One region of the Rothia sp. ZJ1223 genome, then DNA from elsewhere that is predicted to be linked to it. Evidence: riboswitches for the same ligand, from Rfam matches in the RefSeq annotation. Region 1 holds a riboswitch; each other region holds the start of a gene.
The links. A riboswitch is a leader RNA that binds a small molecule or an ion and turns the genes downstream of it on or off. The one in region 1 is predicted to bind S-adenosylmethionine.
Positions count from the first base shown of each region.

Region 2: it holds a riboswitch for S-adenosylmethionine, as region 1 does, so the genes downstream of both, JTP09_RS05565 (nuclease PIN) here and JTP09_RS04900 (O-acetylhomoserine aminocarboxypropyltransferase/cysteine synthase family protein) in region 1, are expected to answer to the same signal.
Region 3: it holds a riboswitch for S-adenosylmethionine, as region 1 does, so the genes downstream of both, JTP09_RS09060 (LLM class flavin-dependent oxidoreductase) here and JTP09_RS04900 (O-acetylhomoserine aminocarboxypropyltransferase/cysteine synthase family protein) in region 1, are expected to answer to the same signal.

Region 1 is NZ_JAFEUT010000003.1:127,502-135,202, reverse strand. Features, by position in the region: gene gatB (Asp-tRNA(Asn)/Glu-tRNA(Gln) amidotransferase subunit GatB) at 1-1,275, shown strand, start outside; gene JTP09_RS04905 (S9 family peptidase) at 1,415-3,580, opposite strand; SAM riboswitch class IV at 3,787-3,921, shown strand; gene JTP09_RS04900 (O-acetylhomoserine aminocarboxypropyltransferase/cysteine synthase family protein) at 4,074-5,417, shown strand; gene JTP09_RS04895 (homoserine O-acetyltransferase) at 5,534-6,754, shown strand; gene JTP09_RS04890 (alpha/beta hydrolase) at 6,826-7,503, shown strand; gene JTP09_RS04885 (RNA-binding S4 domain-containing protein) at 7,637-7,701, opposite strand, start outside.
Region 2 is NZ_JAFEUT010000003.1:278,060-285,760, forward strand. Features, by position in the region: gene purH (bifunctional phosphoribosylaminoimidazolecarboxamide formyltransferase/IMP cyclohydrolase) at 1-656, opposite strand, end outside; gene purN (phosphoribosylglycinamide formyltransferase) at 784-1,344, opposite strand; gene JTP09_RS05545 (hypothetical protein) at 1,456-1,866, shown strand; gene JTP09_RS05550 (DUF6350 family protein) at 1,867-3,615, opposite strand; gene JTP09_RS05555 (SDR family oxidoreductase) at 3,742-4,518, shown strand; gene JTP09_RS05560 (plasmid stabilization protein) at 4,540-4,974, opposite strand; gene JTP09_RS05565 (nuclease PIN) at 4,971-5,177, opposite strand; SAM riboswitch class IV at 5,217-5,347, opposite strand; gene JTP09_RS05570 (hypothetical protein) at 5,656-6,465, shown strand; gene JTP09_RS05575 (DEAD/DEAH box helicase) at 6,553-7,701, shown strand, end outside.
Region 3 is NZ_JAFEUT010000006.1:73,811-81,511, reverse strand. Features, by position in the region: gene JTP09_RS09075 (glutathione S-transferase family protein) at 1-555, shown strand, start outside; gene JTP09_RS09070 (NAD(P)-dependent oxidoreductase) at 670-1,629, opposite strand; gene cls (cardiolipin synthase) at 1,825-3,312, shown strand; gene JTP09_RS09060 (LLM class flavin-dependent oxidoreductase) at 3,458-4,948, opposite strand; SAM riboswitch class IV at 5,040-5,182, opposite strand; gene JTP09_RS09055 (AMP-binding protein) at 5,486-7,594, shown strand; gene JTP09_RS09050 (PadR family transcriptional regulator) at 7,591-7,701, opposite strand, start outside.

The sequences.
Region 1 (7,701 bases):
TTGGGCTGTGAGATTGCTCCGGTCTCTCATTTCGCGCGTAAAAACTATTTTTACCCCGATACTCCCAAGAACTTTCAGACCTCTCAGTATGATGAGCCGATTGCTGCCAACGGTTCGATTGATATTGAGCTAGAAGACGGTACCGTGTTCACTATCGATATTGAGCGTGCACACATGGAAGAGGACGCAGGTAAGCTGACCCACAAGGGTGGCTCCTCCGGTCGTATTCAGGGTGCTGACTTCTCACTGGTTGACTACAACCGTGCGGGTGTACCCTTGGTGGAGATCGTGACTCGCCCGATTGTCGGTGCCGGTGAGCGTGCCCCCGAGCTAGCTCGCGCCTATGTTGCCGCTATTCGCGAAATCGTGAAGAATCTGGGTATTTCGGACGCTCGCATGGAGCGCGGTAACGTACGCTGTGATGCTAACGTTTCCCTCATGCCTAAGGGCACCACCGAGTTTGGTACCCGTACCGAGACCAAGAACGTGAACTCTTTGCGTTCGGTGGAGCGCGCGGTACGTTACGAGATTCAGCGTCACGCTGCTGTGCTCGATGCTGGTGAAAAGATTATTCAGGAAACCCGCATGTGGCATGAGGATACCCGCGAAACCACCGCAGGTCGTCCTAAGTCTGATGCCGATGATTACCGCTACTTCCCGGAGCCCGATTTGGTGCCGGTGGTCACTGATGAAGAGTGGATCGAGCGTCTGCGCGCAGAACTGCCCGAGCCTCCTGCCGAGCGTCGCAAGCGCCTGAAGGCTGACTGGGGCTTCTCTGATGAAGAGTTCCGCGATGTGGTAAACGCTGGTGCTATGGACGCTATCGAAGAGACCATTGCTGCTGGTGCTCCTGCCGCCGTTGCCCGTAAGTGGTGGATGGGTGAGATTGCTCGTATCGCCAAGGACCGTGAGGTCGATTTGGCTGAGACCGGTGCAACTGCGCAGACTGTTGTCGAACTGAATAAGCTTATTGAAGCGAAGAAAATCAACGATAAGATTGCCCGCCAGGTACTGGGCTTCGTTATTGATGGTGAGGGTGAGCCTGCCGAGATTGTGCAGAAGCGCAACCTTGCTGTGGTCTCTGACGATGGTGCTCTCACCACCGCTATTGATGACGCGCTTGCTGCGATGCCCGATGTTGCCGATAAGATCCGTGCCGGTAAGGTGCAGGCTGCTGGCGCAATCGTCGGTCAGGTCATGAAGGCTACCCGCGGTCAGGCAGATGCTGCCCGCGTCCGCGAGCTAATTCTTGAAAAGCTGGGCGTTGAGGGCTAACTCTTTCTGGCTCTTCTAGAGTGCTCGTAGCTAGCACAAAGCAAAATCCCCTTTGCCTTCTGAACAAAAAGCAAAGGGGATTTTGCTTTTGCGCTCAAGCCGGTGTGGGGTCACCGGTCAGAATTCACAACAGCGGGTATTAGAGTCCCATGTGGGTGAGGGCAAAGGCGTAGTCCCAGGCAGCATCGCGCCAACGGGTGTAACGCCCGGAACCGCCACCGTGACCACCGTCCATTTCAATTTTGAGCAGGGGTACAGGCGAGGTGGGGTCAATAGTTTTGCGCAGTTTCGCAACCCATTTTGCTGGTTCGACGTAGAGGACGCGCGTGTCATTGAGACTGGTCACTGCGGCGATGGGTGGGTAGCGTACCGGGCGGATGTTCTCGTAGGGTGAGTAAGACTTCATGTACTCGTAGACTTCACGCGATTCAAGGGGGTTACCCCACTCTTCCCATTCAAGGGCTGAAAGCGGCAGTTCCGGGTCGAGGATGCTGGTGAGGGCATCTACGAAGGGAACCTGAGCAATAGCCGCCCGGTATTTTTCGGGGGCGAGGTTGAGCACTGCGCCTATGAGCAGACCACCAGCTGAACCGCCCATGCAGACGATGTTGGTGGCGTCCACAAAGGGCTGGGCAGCCAGATAATCAGTAACAGCAACGAAGTCCGTGAAGCTATTTTTCTTGGCGAGTTTTTTGCCATCAAGGTACCACTGACGACCCAGCTCTCCACCGCCGCGAATGTGCGCGACCGCGAAGATGACACCGCGATTAAGTAGCGAAAGGCGGGCGATGCTGAATGCCGGGTCCATAGAGACCTCGTAGGAGCCGTAGCCATACTGCAAGACAGGGTGCTCGCGGGTGAGATCAAGGTCAGCGCGGTGCATGATGGATACGGGAATATCGGTTCCGTCGGACGCCTGCGCCCAGACCCGGTAAGCACGGTAATCCTCGCGGTTAAAGCCACCCAAAACCGGGGTTTCCTTGCGCATCTCAAGTACGGCGGTTGCCGGGAAGTAATCGTAGATGCGAGTGGGAGTGACCCACGAACCGTAGCTAAAGCGCACTACGGGAGAGTCTCCGTGCGCGGCACTGAGCGTGCAGGTATAAAGTTCTTCGGTGAAACCGGCAGGTTCGTCAAACTTAGGTGAAGTACCACTGACCATGAGCTCTTGCAGCGCAGAGACAGGGGCGAAAAAGAGTCTGCTCGTGGTGTTAGCGCGGGCAGCAACAACCAGACGGTCGCGGGAAAGCGCCACACCCTCAACACGCACGGTCTCTTGATGGGGCAGAACCTTAACCCAAGCGTCCTTCAACTGGTTAAAAGGCATCGGGACAGCTGGTGCTAACACCACCTCAGAATTAACTGCCCTAAAGTTATGCACAATGAGCAGGTGCTGACTGCCCGCAACGGTCACAGGCTCAACCCCGTACTGCACACCCTCATTTCGCGAGATGACAGGGGTGAGGTGGGCGGCGTCCACACTATCGAGCGCATCGAGGGCAACCACATACACCTCGGCGAACTCACTATTACCGGCTTCAATAATGAGCGAGGACTGGTCGCTAGAAATTTCGGCACCCAACCAGAAACCCGCGTCCGCTTCATGAAAGAGCAGCTGATCTTTCTGCGTTGAACCCAGTAGATGCCTACGCACCTCATAGGGACGCCACGACTCATCGGCAACCGTATAAATCAGCGATGAACCATCGGGAGTTAGAAAAGAACCCGCAAAAATATTGTCGATAGTTTCATCTAACAGGGTGCCGGTAGAACAGTCCAAGAAATGCTGGGTGTAGCGCTCATCGCCGCTGGAATCAACCGAGAACGCCAGCAGCGCCCCATCGAAACTCACGCTGTAGCCACCCAAAGAAAAGTAGGGTAGCTCGCGGGCGAACTCATTGCAATCGAGTAGCACCTGCTCACCGGCAAGGGCAACGCCCGGTTCAATCACTGGGGGAGTGTAATCGGCAATATCATCGTCAGTAGTGGACGCGGCAACCCGGCACATCACCGGGTACTGCTCACCCTCAACCGAGCGCGCAAAGTACCACCACGAACCCTTACGGGCTGGCACCGAGAGATCAGTTTCAAGGGTACGCTCTTTAATCTCACTGAAAATTGCTTCGCGGAGCGGTAGTTGATCCGCTGTGACCTGCTCAGTGTAGGCATTCTCAGCGTGCAGGTGAGCTAAAACCTCTTCGCTGTCTTTATCGCGCAACCACTCGTAAGAGTCGCTGACACTATCTTCATGAAAAGTGCGAACGGTCGGATGCTGGGCTGCTACGGGGGGCTGATGCGTAACCATAGGGTTTACTTCCTGAGCGATGAGTTCAAATCTTAAAAAATCATTTTACGCTGTGGGCGGTGTTGTAAGAAGCTCATACCCCTGCGCCGAGAACCTGATTTATAGCAGGATCTCGGCGGCTTAATATCTGACGTAATGTTTACACATTAAGAAATCTATTCGGGCTGTCTTGACCGGGCACCGGTGCATACGAAAACATAGAGGCAGGTCATGAGAGCCAGCGCTAAGCCCCAGCTAGCTGGTCGGCAACCCTCCAACCGCGGTGGGGTGCCCTGGGTGAAGACCGGGTAACGACTGCAAGGCTCTAAGCCTTGCAGCACCAAACGTTACAAACGCGGGCTTGATGCGCTTACAGACTCTTTGTCACTCTCAGCAGGTAATACTAAGGGTTCAGATGTACTGTGTGCTCAAGAAACTTTGACCGTGTACGGGTAAAAACAACCCCTGTACGCATCAGCCCCACTAAGAAAAACAAAACTTATTGGAGGCATACATGTCAGAGCGCACTATTCCCACCCCCTCAAACCCCACCGGGTGGAAGTTCGAAACACAGCAGATTCACGCCGGGCAAGAACCCGATGCGGCAACCGGCGCTCGCGCACTGCCGATCTACCAGACTACATCCTTTGTTTTTAAAGACTCTCAGCAGGCAGCAGACCGTTTCGCCCTGGCAGAGCTTGGCCCTATTTACACCCGTATCAACAACCCCACTCAAGAGGCAGTAGAGAAGCGTATTGCAGCCCTTGAAGGCGGTGTGGACGCGCTGCTGCTAGCGTCTGGTCAGGCAGCAACCACCTACGCCCTCATTAACGTAGCGGGCACAGGCGATCATATTGTTGCATCCCCTTCTCTCTATGGCGGGTCATACAACTTGCTCAAGTACACCTTGAAGAACTTTGGTATCGAAACCACTTTCGTGGAAGATCCTTATGACCTTGAGGCATGGAAAGCAGCGGTTCAGCCCAACACTAAGGCTTTCTTCGGTGAGACCCTGCCGAACCCGCGCGGCGATGTCTTTGATATTGAGGGTGTTGCAGGCGTTGCACATGAGGCGGGAGTGCCCCTAATTGTTGATAACACCATTCCCACCCCCTACCTACTGAACCCCATCCAGTGGGGCGCGGACGTCGTGGTTCATTCTGCCACTAAATACTTGGGTGGGCACGGTACGTCGGTTGGTGGTGTCATCGTTGATTCGGGCAACTTCGATTACGGTAAAGACCCCGAGAAGTTCCCCCTGTTCAACACCCCGGACGAGGGATACGGCGGGTTAGTCTACGCCCGTGATCTGGGACCGGATTCACCCTTTGGCGTCAACGTCTCCTACATCATCAAAGCCCGCGTGGGGCTGTTGCGTGATTTAGGTTCGTCAATCTCACCCACCAACGCCTTCAACATTGCTATTGGTCTTGAAACCCTCTCGCTGCGCGTGGAACGCCACATTGAGAACACTCGCAAAGTCGCTGAGTACCTTGGAACCCACGAAGCTGTTGAATCGGTGACATGGGCGGGGCTACCCTCATCGCCCTACTACGAGCTGGCACAGAAATACATTCCCAACGGCCCCGGCGCGGTGCTGGGCTTCACCCTCAAAAACGCTGATGCCACTACCGCCCAGAACTTCGTCAACGCCTTGCGCCTTCACTCCTTGTTGGTCAATGTGGGCGACGTGCGCTCGCTGGTGGTACACCCGGCATCAACCACCCATTCGCAGTCCACTGATGAGGAGCTTGCCGCCATCGGTATTAATCCTGCCTTTATTCGCCTGTCGGTGGGTATTGAGCACATCGATGACATCCTTGCTGACCTCGAACTAGGTTTTGAGGCAATTAGCTAAGCTCTCCACCGATCCTTGCCGGTGGGTATCGCCCACTGGCAGGGGATTTTTATTCTTGATCGCCTACTTTTATCTGTCTGCCTTTGACCCCAGCAATAGTCTAGGAAAAACCATCAATGACGATTCAACCCCGCAATTTTGCTCGTGAAGACGGAGTACTTCGTTTCGAGACGGTTGGTGATCTCACCCTTGAATCAGGTGAAGTGCTGCCCGAGGTTACTCTTGCGTATGAGACCTGGGGCGAGTTAAACCACGACGCTTCAAACGCGATTCTGGTTTTACACGCCTTGACCGGTGATACCCACGTTTCGCGGGGACTGGTAGGCGATGATGCCGATGCGAAGACCCGTGCCTATGCTGAGACTGAGGGCTGGTGGGCGGGCATCGTGGGCGCGGGTGCTGTGATTGATACCAACAAGTATTTTGTGGTTTCTCCCAATATTTTAGGTGGATGCAATGGCTCAACGGGGCCTGCCAGTGCCGCTCCCTCCTCTATAGATCCAGAGAACAAACCCTGGGGTTCTCGTTTTCCGCAGGTGACGATTCGCGATACTGTACGGGCTGAGGCGAGGTTAGCCGATGCCCTGGGTATTCCGAGTTTTAGCTATGTTATCGGCGCCTCCCTGGGTGGTGCGCGGTCAGTGGAATGGGCAGCCACTTTCCCCGATCGGGTACGCGGTTGTGCTGTGATCGCGTCAGCATCATCGGCAACGGCAGATACTATCGCCTGGGGGCATATGCAGAACCTGGCGATTCGTCAGGATCCTCATTTCGCGGGCGGTGACTACTACGACGGAGTAGCCCCCGAAACAGGTCTGGCTTTGGCGCGCCGTATCGCTCACACAACCTACCGTTCTGCCGCCGAACTCGACTTCCGCTTTGGACGCGACGTCCAGCCTGGCGAACAGCCCCTGACCTCCTACAACACCGGTCGCGGCAGGTACCAGGTCGAAAGCTACCTAGACTACCAGGGCGAAAAACTTGTTAAACGCTTTGACGCTAATTCCTACCTGGCAATCAATGAGGCTCTTTTAACTCACGACGTGGCGCGCGGACGCGGTAGCCTACGTCAGGCGCTAGAACCCACGGCGCACTGCCACTGGTTGGTTGCCTACGTTGACTCGGATCGTCTCTTTTTTCCCAGTGATTCTCACATTCTTGCGTCCGCACTGCCTCACCCGGTAGAACCTCAGGTCATTCACTCGCCCTCAGGGCATGACGGGTTCTTGATTGAGACCGGTCAAGTAGAGAGGATTCTGCGTCAGGCACTTGCCGAACACAGTGAACGAGAAGAGGAGAACAGGGGAGTGCCCTCCCAGGTGGCTGCTGCCGCTTGAAGAGCTCGGGTTGCCAACGCCTAACTCTTCAATATTCCTGGGGTGCGACTACACCGTGCGAGAATGGGGCTATGACTTACACCGCTGAATATTCCAACCGTCCTGAACAGCGCGAAGATAGCCATTTGGTAGTGCTTTTGCACGGCTATGGTTCTAACGAGCGAGACCTGTTGGGGCTGACCCCGCATCTGCCGAATCAGGGTATGACTTACGTGGCTTTGCGCGCCCCGCAACCAGTAGGTGCGCCTTTTGATGCTGAACTAAATCAGGCGTATATTCCCGGTAGCGCAATGGGCTATCAGTGGTACTCGCTGGATCAGCGCCTGAATACGAACGTGCGCGGGGTCGAACTTGCCAGTGATTATGTACTGCGGTGGCTCGATGATCACGCCGGTATTTATAGCGACATTACCCTCCTTGGCTTTTCGCAGGGCATGGCGGTGGCTACCTCGGTGGCGCGTCATCGTCCTACCGCTGTAAAGGCAGTGATTGGTCTCTCGGGCTACGTTATTGAAACGCAGAGCAACTACTTTGACAATGCCGCGGTGGCTGCTGCTCAGATTCCCCTGTTTTACGGACGCGACCAGGCAGACCCTGTGATTCCCGAAGATAAGGTAGCGTTCACCCTTGAGTACGCAGGTGACCACTTTGAGACGACCAAGAGACTGTACTCGGGCATGGGTCACGGCGTCAACGCCCAAGAAATCGGGCACGTGGCTGAATTTATTGAGCAGAAGGTCATGAACTAAGACGCTCTGCGTGCCGAGCTGTTGCGTCCTTCAAGAAGCGGGTTGCCTTTAGATGCACGATTCACCTCTGCATCTCAGGTGAATCGTGCATCTAAAGGTGAATGACGTTTAGCTCCGGCGTGCGGGACGCGCTTTAGAACTCCTCGCGTGCCACTTTTACAGTCACACCGTTCAGCGTCACGGTGTCACCGGGGTGCA
Region 2 (7,701 bases), 150 kb from region 1:
AGCTCGTAGGAGTGACCAGCGAAGGGTGCCCAGGTGTGTTCGTCATCGGTTTCGAACTGGGTGGCAGTCCAGGTAGCAACCGCGGTGTCGTAGGCTGCGGTGTGGGCGAAAGCGGCGGATGCCAGGCGGCGGCGCTGCTTCAGATCAAAACCGCCGTTCTTGGCAGCTTCTACGACCTCGCCGTACTTGGCGGGATCTACGACGATTGCTACAGCGTCGTGGTTTTTAGCGGCTGCGCGTACCATGGAGGGACCACCGATGTCGATTTTTTCGATGATGGCGTCCTGGTCGGCACCCGATGCTACGGTGTCGACGAAGGGGTAAAGGTTTACAACGACCAGGTCGAAGGCTTCGATGTCCATCTCGGCGAGGGTGTCGATATGCTCCTGCTTGCGGCGGTCAGCCAGAATACCGGCGTGTACGCGCGGGTGCAGGGTTTTGACGCGACCTTCGAGGCATTCGGGAAAGCCGGTGATTTCTGAAACTTCAGTCACGGGGACGCCAGCACCTGCGATGGTGGAGGCAGTTGAGCCTGTTGAGACGATGGTGACGCCGGCTTCGTGCAGCCCCTGGGCTAGTTCTTCGAGACCGGTTTTGTCATAGACAGAGATAAGTGCGCGCTTTAGTGGTACGCGGTCTAGCTCAATGAGACTCACTGATACTCCAATGCTTATGCCCCTTTTTTCTTTGGGTTGGTGGGGCAGGTGGATGGGTTGTCGTGAGCCGGTTTTAGCCCCGGCCCGTGGCTGACCGTAACAGTCAAACTGTGGGGCATTTCAGGGGCTAGGCGGTAGCGAGCGTATTGATGGTCTCTACCAGTAGCTTGCGCTCTTGAACTTTGATGCGTTCGTGCAGGGTTTCTTCGGTGTCATCGTTATGCACAGCAACGGCGGCTTGGGCGAGAATCGACCCGGTATCAACACCAGAATCAACGAAGTGCACGGTGAGACCGGTAATTTTCACTCCGTGGGCTAGCGCATCACGCACGCCGTGTGCGCCAGGGAAGGAAGGTAGAAGCGCCGGGTGGGTGTTGATGATGCGCTGTTCAAAGTGCTGCACCAGTTGGGCATCTACGATGCGCATGAACCCTGCAAAGACGATGTAGTCGGGGGCGTAGGAGGCGATTTGCTCTTCGAGTGCGCGGTTCCATTGCTCACGGGTCTCGTACTGTGAAGGCTCCACGAGGAACGTTTCGATGCCGCTGTTAGCAGCACGATCAATGCCGGTACAGGGTTTATCTGCCCCCACCGCAACGATTTCAACGTTCAGTGTGCCTGCTTGTACTGCGTCCATCATGGACTGCAGGTTGGTGCCGGAGCCTGAAACCATAACAACTATGCGCATATATAGAAGAATACATGAGTGTTTTCACTCTGGCTGACTAACATTCTGGTGTGTGAGCGCCACAACGGGAGCCGGTTCTAGGCAACTAGGGCTTAGCGGTAAAGTAAGGGTATGTCTTACCCAACGCAGACTCCCCCGTTTGATGCCAAGCGGCAGGCTGAAAAGGTCACTGTGTGGCGTCGAGCCACGATTTTGCTGACTTTGCTTGCCCTGATGATTTTGCTGAATGCTGCGCAGTGGGCGTGGGTGAGCAGTGTGCTGTTTGTGCTGGCTATTGTGACTATTTCGATGACAATTGCCCGTTTGGCGCCGCTCAAGCCCCCGGTGTTTAGCTACATACTGTACTCGTGCATGATTTTATTCTGCGTGCTTTTGGCTTTTTCTTCAGCGGTCACCGCTCTCTTTTCGGGTGTTAGCGGCGAATATGCCCAGTGTACGCAGCAGGCAACCACTATTGCCCGCGCTCAGCAGTGCTCCACCGATATGGAAAACAGTCTGATGGACGCCCTGACCGGCAAATAGTTACTCTGCCGATTGACGGTATTTTTTAGCTTTAGGACGCCTGATAATCGGACGTTTTTTCTCGGCTGGTTCTGTTTCAGTTACCGGTTTTTGCGCTGCATTATCTTTTTGATCAGCGGCTGTTACTGATTCTGCGGGGCTCTCTACGACAGTCTCTACTGCTGCTACCTGCTGTTGGTCAGGATCCTCAGCATTATCTGCCGTCTTTTCTGAGCTCTCGTGTTCTTCTGCTCGTACAGAACCGGGCAGTTCCTCATCGGCAAATAAACGCGCAAACGGGTTATCCACCTTGTCAGGTGTATCTTGGGTGCCCGCTTCAACGACTTCGCCCTCAATCACGGGAGTTTCAAGAGAGTTGGCTGTGGAGCGGCGGGATCCCTTCTTCCAGAAAGTACCACTGCGCTGGTGATCGGAGCTTTTGCGGTTTGTGGCGGTACTCGCGAAGCGGTCTAGTTCAGAGGAGTTATCAAGTTCCGCAAAGGGCGCAACGATAGATCCCAGAAAAACACCGATTGCCATCAGGACGGCGGTATGTGCCGCAAAAAGCAGGGGGTCAGCACCGATATCGGTCAAGCGCCCCAAGCCCAAGGAGCCGTGTGCTAAAGCGCCAGTGATGAACGCCAGCACCCCGCTGAGTGCGCCCACGAGGATTGCTAGAAACAGGTGAGACAGTGGCCAAGAAAGCCAGCGGTAAGACAGTTTGAGAGAAAGCCACTCATCGAAGTGGTTTTCACCCTCCCTAAAGAACCACCAACCGGCGGCAAGACCCGCGATCACGGGCACCGACAGGACAAAAAGGCTCCACGGTTCAACCGGTTGCGGAAGGGCTGAAAGCAACGGCAAAGCCGGCATCAAACCCACATCGGTTGTTTGTAAATTGATCGTGGTTCCCTCACCGAGAGCAAACCCAGCGCCGGTTGACCATGACATCGCGTACACCACGAAGTTAGGCACAAAGCCCATCTGCAACAGGGTTATAGCGGTATCGCCCACCACCCCGGCGTGCAAGCTCTGGTAGGTGGCGATGACATCGTTCCAGTTGTAGATAAGCGCAACAGCAGCTAGTACCGCACCACCCACCACGAAGGCGAGGAACCCCACGACTACAGAACGCACCAATGCCCACACGTAAGATCCAGTCCACCGCGAATACTGGCTAAAACGCCGCACCCAGGTAGCAGCGTTTACACCGATCATGCGTGCCAAAGACCGTGACTCGTAGTAGCCACCTGCCACCGCACCGCATAGACCCACGGCAACAGTCATCAGCACTGATGTACTAAGAGGTGTGCTGATAAACGGGGTTGCACCCAAGAAACTTGCGGCAGCGGCAACCGCTGCGTAAAAAAACAAGCCAGAAACAATCGGCACCCAAAACTGCCCCTCGTAGGACGCCTGCGCCAACCGGCGTCCTGACCTGAAAGTCAGCGCCAGCGGAAGAAGCGTCAGACCCAGCGGAGCTAAACTCACCGTGCCTGCGATGGCCGCAAAAACCCCGTTCACCGGAATGTTCAGGTTTAAAGGGGCACCGTGCATCAGCAACCAAATATTTGATGCCACCTGCCCCGCGGTCACCAGACTTGAGCCATGAGCCAGATCGTTGGTGAGGGCAACTGCACCCACCAACAAAAACACAGCACACAAAGAACTGAAAGCAGCAACAAAAAACTCCACTATCCCTTGAAGCCACAAAGGCATAGGAATCGTGCGAGCTGGCGCGGTCTGGGGTGAGGAGGCAGGGGTTTTCATCCCTAACATCTTGTCATGAACTCCCCCACCGTGTGAGCTTCGAGCCACTATTTGAGGCGAAATACCCCCGTTTTTGTGCAAGTTCACACCGAACAGTTACTGTATGGCAGATAGAGTTGAACCACTATGACACTTTCTTCTGAACCTTTTGTACTGATTACCGGAGCCTCTGCTGGCATTGGCCGTGAGTTTGCCCGGCAATATGCCCAGCGTGGCTACCATCTGGTGATTCACGGTCGCAACCGTTCTGCGCTGGAGTCTTTAGCTCAACAGCTGACCCACCGCTACGGGGTGGAGGTTGAAATTCTTACCGCTGATCTAGCGGTGCCCCACGAGGTTGAACAGGTGACGGAACGCTTGAGTGACGCCGCCAAACCTGTAGAAATTCTTATTAACAATGCAGGGTTCGGCTTGGGTAAGGCTTTTGAGAACGCGAGTGTACACGAGCATGCGCAGCAGGTTGAGGTACTGGCGAAAGTTCCCTTGCAGCTCATGCACGTTGCCTGCCAGCAGATGCTCACCCGCGGTCGGGGCAGGGTTATTAATGTGGCATCGGTGGCGGCGTTCATGCCCAACGGCACCTACTCTGCGGTGAAGCGTTTTTTGGTGACGCTCAGCGAGTCAGCGCACCTGCAGTATGCACCCCGTGGCATTTCTGTCACCGCAGTGTGCCCCGGTCTCACCCGCACCGGGTTCCACGGAGCTATGGGGGTTGATGAACCCATGTTACCGGGCATTTTCTGGCTCACCCCCGAACAGATCGTACGCGAGGCTATCGACGCTAATCTGAAGGGTAAAGCAGTATGTGTTCCGTCACTGCCCTACAAGGTGTTGGTAGCGGTGCAAAAGATAATGCCCGCAGCTCTTGCCACCGAGCTGGTAGCGAGAACTCGCAATTACTAATGCACGGAAGGCTCTGTAGCTTTAGACCTCGAGGAAAGGGTTGCGAGCCTCCACACCCCACTGACGGTAAACCTCAGCTTTAGAACTTGCAATCTCTAGATGGTGGACGGTGGCAGTCGCCGCCATCAGCCCCTCTAGAGCAGCAGTGGGTAGAGGCGTTGCCGTTGCAGAACCTACAGCGTGCAACTTCACTTCAGCGTGACGTCCTGCCCATTCCAAAGCAACCGCAGCGTCAATATCAAGAACGTGTTTGCCGAACCTATCTACCAGTTCAGCGATCCACCGCTCGGTCTCGGCATACGGGTAAAGTCCCTTCAACTCGCCCAAGCTCAACACCGAAATGTAAAGCACCTTATACGAGTTGCGCCGTAAGAAAGCTACAACCTGCGGGTTGGGTTCTGCCTTGCGAATCTCGGCAAGAACATCAGAATCAAGCAGTAAACCGGCTGCGCTCATGCTGCTTTCAGTACACCGTAGTCAGTGGAGGGAATACCGGCAGGGTTAGGGGCGAGCAAGAAATTCAGGAACTCCCCACGAGCATTTGAGATGCGGGTGTAATCCTGAATGCTAATCGCAGAGTAACCCCCACGTGCAGGAACAGAAGCAGATACCAAATCCCGTGCAAAAGATTCGGTAGGGCGGATTGTTGTTGTAGGCATTGCCATGTTGCGCAGAAGATACCGCGCATTCCTTTCGAAACGCTGCTCTTGCCTGTACCAATCGTGACGCATGTATGCGTGAATACAGACCGCTTCGTCATCCGAGCCACCCGTGAACATGGGGTTGGCGTTCAACTAAAGTCGGAGCTTGTCAGTTGAAACTCTTGAAGCTGTTTCAATCATGGCAAGGCGCACAGAAATTTGCAAGTGTTTTTGTCAAAAAATCTTCGCAGAGCCTGCGATGCAGCTTCGATGGTTGCGCTCAAGACTTGACCGCCGTGCGTACACCTTACCCGTTATATACGCCCATCATCCGCTTGATACGGGCATTTTTTCGGTTGCCAGCTACCTACGCCACAGAAACACGCCTAAAGATACGCATGTCTAATTTCACAAACAGGGCACATTGTAGTTATCTAGAAATTGTTCCTACACTTGTAAGATATTCTTTATTCTTTTACCGAAGGTGGATTTTCACATGAAAACACTCATGCACCGCGCCTTAGCAACAGCTGGCGTACTCTCAGTGGGTGTTTTATCAGCGTGCGGAAACATGAACGCTGAGGCGGACGCGCCTGCGTCCCTGAATACCGCAGGAATAGCCCAAGCAGATGCCAATGAAATTGCGGGCATTATTCCTACCCAATCGCAAATTTCAGATAAAGAAACTTTTAGCTATTTAATTGCTAATCCCATTATTGAAAAATTTGAACCTCAGTCATGGTTCAAATCCTCCCCCCGCAATGCCCTGTGGAACGCCGATCAGCTCACTGACAACGCAACAGCTATTCAAGAAAGCATTGACCGTTGTGCAGCCTACGAGCAAGTAGCGCCCGGTCTGATCGCCACGCCCTCAGAAGACTGGCTCGTGTCTTCCATTGACCGTCGAGAAATCCTGATCGGTCAAAGCGACGTTAACCAGATCGCCGGGTACAGCCAAGTGGTTGCTACCCCCTCAGCAAGCGATGCTGCCAACCTTTTTGCCGAAATCAAAAACCAAACCAATTCCTGTTCTAACGCTCTCAAAGCTGTTTACCCTCAAGCTGCTGACCAGTACTCCTTGCGGTCGCCTTCTATTGACCCACAGAGCGGCACAGTAACACTCGCTGGCACCTACCGCGGGCAGAAATTCCAACTCTCAGTGACCCACCGAGACCGCTACCTGATTTCCACCTGGTTCAAGACCCAGGTCTCCCCCGAATCTGATGTACGAAAGCCCACCGGAACTATTCACTCCCTGGCAGTGAGTAACGCAGAGGCAATACCCGCCAAAGCAGAATCAAAATAAACCGCACGAAACGCCCACGCTACCGCGCTTATCACTGAGCGTAGTAGCGTGGTGTTCTGTTAAGACCCTTACTTTGAAAGGATGCTCGTGGAGTCCTCGCAGCCCTTCCCCGATATTCCGGTGACAGCACCAACCATCTTGAGGCAGGTAGGGCACGGGGCGTACACCCGCGGGCAGGGCTACATGCGGCAAGGGCAAGTGCAGCGTTACAGCTTCGACTCCACCCCCCGCGTCCTTGCAGGGAAAGTTAGTGGCAGCGGCGCTCAAACCTATGAAACGAGCGTTACCTTTCCAGCAACCGCGATCCCCGGTTCTTTGGCTTTTTCTAGCTACTGCTCCTGCCCGGTAGGGTACGACTGCAAACATGCTGTTGCGCTCATGCTGACCGCTATTGATCGCTCCACCAAAGCAAAAAAGGCGATGACCACCTCATCCCCCACCTGGAACACCGGTGCGCTAACAGAAACTGTGCAAGGGGCTGATGCCGAAAAAACTACCGCCGGAGACATCTCTACCCTTCTTCACCGCGCTTCAGACCTACCGGCAGCTGACTCAGCCCTGCCCACGTGGCGTCGTGCCCTCTCCCACACTCTAGCGGCGCGTCCGCACTCGGGTCTGCGCGAAACATCGCAGGTAGCGGGTGCTCTCGAACTCAAAATTAATGTTCCCGGACGCTTTGCCACCGGTGTCACGAGCGCCACAGCCGCCCCCGCCCAGCTCTTTGCGCGCCCCATGATGAAAGGCTCCAGCGGCAAATGGATCAAGGGCGGTCTCAGTTGGGAAACCTTCATGCAACGCGGCCTTCAGGGCTTCGCGCAGACCTCGCTCTACACTGAACACGAACAGTGGTTCACCGATTTCTACGCGGTCGTGCGCCCCGCGCAATCCGCTTACACCTCGCACAGGGACTGGGTGAATCTCTCCCACACCAGCTCTACCCTGCTCTGGCAGTTGCTCTCCCAAGTAGCCGAGATAGGGTTGGTCTGTGTGCTCGACGGGCAAGAAATCACCCTTGCTGTTGCCGATACCCCAACGGTGTACCTTGACGCCCACTTCACCGACGACCAAAACACTCTAGTGCTGACGCCCATACTGAGCTGGCACAATTTCTCTCTGTCTGCCGCGCACTTCCATAAACTAGGCGAACCGCGTCAAGGTTTTCTGGCACTGGGGGACGCGGCACAGACCGTCTACTCCCGCGAAGCCGCCCACGCTCAACTCGAGAGACTGGTCCCA
Region 3 (7,701 bases), on a different contig from region 1:
GAAGAAGAGATGAACGCGGTAATGAAGCACATCTACACCGAAATCAATAATGGCGTGTACCACTGCGGTTTTGCCGGTTCGCAAGAGGCATACGAGGCGGCTTACGAGCGCCTCTGGACTGCCATGGACTGGGTCGAAGAACGCCTTGCCACCCGCCGCTACCTCATGGGCGATCATATCACCGAGGCTGATGTACGTCTCTTTACCACCCTGGTGCGTTTTGACGCGGTCTACTACTCACACTTCAAATGCTCCCGCCAGCCTTTGAGCTCCATGCCTAATCTCTGGGGCTATGCTCGCGACCTCTTCCAGACCCCAGGATTTGGTGACACCGTAGATTTCCAGCACATCAAGGAACACTACTTCATTGTTCACGAAGACATTAACCCCACCGGCATCGTGCCCGTTGGCCCTGACCTTTCAGGCTGGCTGACCGAGCACGGACGCGAAGCCCTGGGTGGCTCACCCTTCAATGCGGACGCCGGTGCAACCGCACCGAATGAAGTGCGCGCGTCCGAACGGGTAGAGGCAGAGCACAACCCGCTCTACACCTAAAGCCAAGGTTTCGAAGCAATCCCCCTCATGTTTCAGAGAAAAAGCGCGTATTAAAAACAGTGGGGCTGGTCTTGAAGAATCAAGACCAGCCCCACTTTTCTGTGCTTTTATTGGCTACATCTTGTTGCGCCAGTTAGGCTCTTGACCAGCCTCAGCATCGCGCAGTGCCTGTAGATTGTGAGCAATGAGATCTTCGGGGTTCACCGGACGTCCGCCCGCTGAGTGCGGGGTGATAATCAGGTTCTTAGCGCCCCACAGGGGTGAGTCGGCGGGCAGGGGTTCCTCAACAACAACATCAACGGCGGCACCGGCAATCTCACCGGTGTTCAAGGCAGCGATCAGAGCCTCTTCATCAACAGTGGTGCCACGCCCCACGTTGATAAGGTAGCTGCGCTTAGGCAGCTTCTCCAGCTTGCAAGAATCCAGGGCGTTAGTGGTCTCGTCTGACGTCGGCAGAATCATAACCAAAATATCTGTCTTTTCCAGCAGCGGATCAATGTCTTCGGTAGCAACTACAGGAAAGCCAGCGCGCTCACCGGCGCTACGGGCAACACCGGTGACCTTGGCACCAAAAGCGTCAAAGAGACGGGCGGTTGCCTGACCGATAGAACCAAAACCCCAAATGGTGACATTGGCGTTCAGCAAGGTGGTTACCTGGTTCTCGGGGTAAAGCTCCTGCGCGCCACCAAGCTCTGATGCCCAGTGGTTGCGCTCCTGGTGATCCGCCAGGGTCGGCAGAAAACGCACAAAGTTCAGGGTCAGCGCCACAGCGTGCTCAGCAACAGTCTTAGAATGCAAACCAATACCCGATGTGATCACGGCTTCATCGCGGAAACCCGCCGCACGCGCCTGATCGGGGCCCGCCAGCAGTGCCTGCACCAGCTTCACCTGCGAAAGGTTAGATGCCGCGTCCTTCAGCTGGTCATTAGTATTGGCCCAAGAAATCAGCACATCAGCATCGTAATCAGCCTCAGCCAGAGGTGCTTTGGGGTCGTAGCTAACGATGGTATCTTCATCGGTTAAGCCCAAGCGGCTCTCATCGAGAGTCACCGAAGTGGGAACAAGAATCTTCATGAAACTATCTTTCTGTGGTGGGTACAAGCTACCCCTAGCCTATTGCGCCGGTATGAGCTGACGCTACTTTTACACCCTGTAAACACCAGAGTGCAGAAATATTTAGACATAGACGCGCGGCACCCCGCGCACTTGCCCCGTGAGGACGCGCCCGCTAGGTGAGGTGCCTGCACCCAAGTTGTAGACTGGGTATCAATGAACTCCTTACCCTTGCCCACCTTCAGCATTCCCGGTTTGCCACCGTGGGTGTCGCTGAGCCTAGTTTTTCTTGATCTGTTCATTCGTCTGATCACGATTTTCTGGCTACCGTACAACCGCAAACCGATTGTGGCGTTGGGGTGGCTGATGGCGATTTTTTTGATTCCCTACGTGGGGTTCTTGGGGTTCTTAGTTTTTGGTTCGTCGCACCTGCCACGCTATCGGCGGATGCGTCAGAGTATTATGAACGATGTTATGCGCGATGCTCTGCCCGAGGATTCTCCGGTGGTGGGGTCTAACATTCAGCTTTCCGAAGTGGCGCGGGTAGCGGCTAATCTCAACTACCGCCTGGGTTCACTGCCCATGGTTAGTGGCAACAGTTTCACCCTGCACCGCGATAATCACGAGGCCATGTTGCTTCTCGCCGATGAGATTGATAAGGCGCAGACCTACGTTCACTTCGAGTTTTACATTGCCTCCCTCGATGAAGCCACCCGCCCCCTATGGGAGTCCCTGGTACGCGCTCACCAGCGCGGAGTGAGAGTTCACGTGCTCATCGACCACATCGGTTCGCGCAGATACAAGGGCTATTGGGCACTGAAAAAGCTACTCAACGAGTCAGGCATTAGCTGGCACCTCATGCTGCCCCTACAACCGCACAAAGGTCAGTGGCAGCGTCCTGATCTGCGTAACCACCGCAAAATCGTTGTCATCGACGGACGGCTCGCTTTCTCAGGTTCGCAAAACGCCATTCACCGCGCCTACAACGTTGCAAGAAATGACGCGCGGGGCATGCACTGGCTAGATCTGAGCTTTACAGCCCGCGGCCCCGTGGTCGAAGAACTGAACGCGGCGTTTGTGTCTGACTGGTACTCAGAAACCAAAGAGCTGCTGATTGAAGAAATCGATCCCTCCCTCAGTACCGCGCACGGCGGTGCGCTGGCTCAGGTTGTGCCCTCAGGACCGGGGTTCGAAACCGAAAATAATCTGCGACTCATTAACCACCTGATTTACAATGCTGAACGCCGTATTCTGATTTGTTCACCCTACTTCGTACCCGAAGAAACCCTCTTACAGGCACTAACCAACGCCGCCCTCTCCAATATCGACGTCACGGTCATCGTGACCGAAAAAGGCGACCAGTTTCTGGCGAACATGGGCCAGCGCTCCTACTACGAACAGCTACTGCGCGCAGGCATTAAGATTCAGGCATACCCCGGCCCCACCGTCCTACATGCCAAGTTCATGCTCATTGACGATGAGATGGCGCTGATTGGCTCCTCGAATATGGACCCTCGTTCCTTCTCCCTCAACCTCGAAATCTCCACCTTCATCGTGGACGGTGCCGTCGTTGATGCCGTAGAAGAAGTCGCCAACGACTACCTCACCTGCACCAAAGAAATACGCTACAACGAGTGGATTATGCGCCCCCACCGCCTCAAAATGATCGAGAACGTTTGCAGGCTCACCTCATCATTGCTCTAACTACCGTGCTGCCGTAATGAAACAGTGAAGTTTTTTGTAATTACACGCAGTGAAGGACGCGCTCCCCTTCCTGTGAGGAAAAGGCGGGGAGCGCGTTGCGTTATTTTCAAAGGCGAAGAGTATCTACTGTGCCGTTAAGGTTTCTTTATTGTTCGGTTGTGTAGACAGCTTCTGCCAGCTTCAAGAAGTCGCGTGCCGGAGTATCGGCGGCGGAGGGCTTACCCACGTAAGCGCCGCGGTACTTGGCTGCCGGGTGGCGGTCATCTACCCTAGTGTTACCCACGCCGAAGAGGCTCTCACGCAGGGTAGTGCCCTCGTAGGCGGTGCGGTAGCGTCCGCGCTTTTGCAGCTCAGGAACCACGAACTCCACGAAGTCCTCAAAAGAGCCGGGTGAGACATGGTAGGCGAGGTTGATGCCGTCAAGACCTCCCTCGTCAACCCAACGCTCAAGCTCATCGGCAACAGTCTGCGGTGAACCCACAATCACCTCACCCATGCCACCGGTGGCGCAGTGAGCGGCGATATCGTTGCGCGTCCACTCGTTCTCTTGGTCCATGAGGGTGAAGGGGGTCAAGAACGACTGAATCGCTTCGGTCTGCACGTACTTGATAGCTTCATCTTCATCGAACTGAGAAAGATCTACACCAGACCAGCCGCCGATAATGCCCTGTGATGATTCAAGGTCAGCATACTTCTTGTACTCTTCGTACTTCGCCTGCGCCTTCTCATCGGTTTCATCAACGATGACAGAGAGCATCGCCAGAATCTTAACGTCATCGCGCTTACGCCCCGCTGCCTCAACTTTTTCGCGGATGCGGTCGGTGAGAAAGCGGGTCAGGTGCGGGCGCAGGGCAGTAATGAAGATAGCTTCAGCGTGTTGAGCTGAGAAGTCCTGCCCACGAGAGGACGCGCCCGCCTGGAAGATCACAGGAGTGCGCTGGGGGCTGGGCTCGCTCAAAGCAATGCCCGGAACCTGGAAGTGCTTACCCTTGTGCAAAATCGGGTGAATCTTAGAAGCATCAGCAAAAACGCCGTTCTCGCGGTCGCGCGGCACTGAGCCGTCCTCCCAGGAACCCTCCCAGAGCTTGTAGCAGACATCCAAGAACTCTTCAGCGATCTCATAGCGCTCATCGTGTTCAATCTGACCGGGCAAACCCTGGTTTTCAGCCGCGGACTGCAGGTAAGAAGTCACCACGTTGAAACCCACACGTCCACCGGTGAGGTGGTCAAGAGTGGAATAGGAACGCGCCAGAGTGTACGGCTGATTATAGGTCACCGCCGCAGTCACGCCAAAGCCCAGGTGCTCAGTCACCGCAGCCATCGCAGAAATCTGCAAGAAAGGATCACCCACAGGCACCTGAGCGCCATCTTTGAGCACGGGAGCTACCGAGTCTTTGTAGACGTCATACACGCCCACCACATCTGCAATAAAAACCGCATCAAACAGACCCTTCTCGCAGACCTTCGCCAAATCAGTCCAGTACTTAATAGTGTTGTACTCATCAGCACGGTTACGCGGGTGACGCCAGGTACCAAAACTCTGGTGGCTGGTAGTGGTCATATCAAAAGCGTTAACAACAATGCGCTTTTTCTCTTCAGAACCTGTAGCGGTCGTGGGGTTAGCCTGCTCAGCCATGATGCGTTCTCTTTCGGCACGGTTTGAATCTCTTGCAAACCCGCAACCCGTTGCACCGCTCGCCACGGTCTTTTGCGGGAAGGCGCGCCAGGCGCCGTACTTGCCCACGCGCGTCCGCCCGTTTTATTGGGTAGTGTTGGGACGCACCGTGTGCCTGATCTTCATCTGGGGCACCCCGCTACGGGAGAGGGTTGCCGCCCAACTAGCCAGAGCTTAACGCTGGGTCTCATGATCGTTGATGTCAGCCTACGGCAGGTGTGTTACGGCTGACAATCTATGACGCGACATAACAAATGTGACGGTTTATTGAGGGGTGGACGCGAGAGGGTTCTTGGTGAGTGTTGGGTTTACGCCCGAGCGTTGCGGCTTTTCCCTAACGTTCGGGAGGAACCCCAACGCCCGGAGTGCAGACACCCGGTTACAGCCGCCCAGCGTCATAGACTGTCACATTCGTTATCTCTTGTCACGCCTTCGCGGTGTACCTGCCTGTTCCGTACTCTAAACAGTAGATAAGAAGGCAAGACCAAAGGAACTCTTGTGGCGCTACCCGCTGATTTCACGTTTTCTGACCCGTTTAATCCCACCCCGAACCCCGCGCTGATTTCTGATGAAGCGCGCATACAGTTTTGGGGCGATCAGGCGCGGGCGCGTCTCACCTGGGGTGTGCCCTTTACCGAGGAGAACACCCACTCCTTCAAGAAACCGGTTTCGCTGGGGCTTGATGCGGACGGCGTAGAACAGTTTACTATTCCCGAAATTAAGTGGTTTGAAGGCGGCAAACTCAACGTTGCCTACAACTGCGTTGATCGTCATGTTGAGGCAGGACGCGGGAACAAGACCGCCCTGCTTTTTGAGGGTGAACCCGGCGACCGCGAGGCGATCTCATACGCAGAACTGCAAAAACGAGTTGCCAAAGCCGCCCACGGTCTTGAAAAACTGGGGGTGACTAAGGGCGATCGCGTAGTCATTTATCTACCGGTGATTCCTGAAACCATTATCTTCACGCTGGCATGTGCCCGCATTGGCGCTATTCACTCCCTCGTGTTTGGTGGTTTCTCTGCCGAGGCACTGCGCTTCCGTGTAGAAGACACCGGCGCCAAGGTACTCATCACCACCGACGGACAGAACCGCCGCGGCTCCGTAGTGCCCGTCAAGGTCAACGCTGATGACGCCTGTACGGGCGAAAACAAGATCGAGCACATCATCGTGGTAGACCGCACCGCAGGCACTGAGGAGGCGCGCGCGTCCGTGCCCTGGGCTCAAGACCGCGATGTTTGGTACCACGAGCTCATTGCCAATGTGCCCGACACCCACGAGGCTCCCCTGCACGATGCCGAAGATCCGCTCTTCATCATCTACACCTCCGGCACCACCGGAAAACCCAAGGGTCTAGTACACACCATGGGTGGCTACCTGACGCAGACCGCCTACACTCATGCCCTGCTCTACGATTTGCTACCCGATGTTGAAGGGGAGGACGGCGTACGCCGCCCCGATGAGCTTTCCACCGTCAATGACCCCGCCAAGGTTGAGTCAGCCGTCCACTGGTGTACCGCCGACCTTGCCTGGGTGACCGCTCATACCTACGAGATTTACGGGCCGCTAGTCAACGGCGTCACCGAAGTTATCTACGAGGGCACGCCCAACACCCCCACTTTTGAGCGTCATTTTGAGATTCTTGAGCGCTACAAGGTCACCAACTACTACACCGCGCCCACCCTGATTCGCTCCCTCATGGGAGCTTTCCCTCAAGGACCGCAGGCAGGCAAGTTCGACTTCTCCTCGATCAAACTGCTGGGCTCGGTCGGCGAGTCGATCAACCCCGAGGCGTGGCACTGGCTCTACACCCACATTGGCGGGAATAACGCATCCTTCATTGATACCTGGTGGCAGTCAGAAACCGGCTCAACCGTGTGCTCCCCGCGTCCGCACGACCCCCAGTTCGCACCCGCTGGCACTTACCCCGACGGCGCACCGCGCACCTCTCTCAAGCCCGGCTGCGCTACCCGCGCCGTTCCAGGCATCTCAACCCGCGTGGTCGATGAAAAGGGTGACCCCGTTGAAACCGGCACCCAGGGTTTTATTGTGGTCGATAAAATCGGTCCTTCCATGGCGCGCACCGTTTGGGGCAACCCGCAACGCTACCTTGACTCCTACTGGAAGCACTACGGAGAGCGCGGCTGGTTCTTAGCGGGCGATGGTGCCAAGCAGGACGCAGAGGGTGACACCTATATTCTGGGTCGTATTGACGATGTTATTAATATTTCGGGGCACAGGCTCTCCACTATTGAAATCGAATCTGCCCTCATCACCCACGAAACCGTCATTGAAGCAGGCGTCTGCCCCATCGAAGACGAGCTAACCGGCCACCAAGCAGTCGCCTTCGTAACCCTATCTAAGGCAGGGAACACACTTTCAACACAAGAACTCAAAACAGTTTTAAGCGAACACATCCGCCACGAAATCGGCCCCATTGCCAAACCCAAAGACGTTGTAGCTGTTGCAGATATTCCCAAAACCCGCTCAGGCAAAATCACCCGCCGACTACTGAGCCAGCTCTACGAAGGGAAGGCTCTAGGCGACCGCTCGTCCCTGCAAAACGAAGAAGCACTGGACGCGATTGCCAGGGTGATAGCAGCCCACTAGTATCCGTCCCTCAAGATCAAGGCGCCACAGACGTCCGCCGGAAGAAGTGCCACCTGTTCGACAAATTGCTTCCAGCTAGTTTCTAATTGAGCTAGCCGTTGCTCACC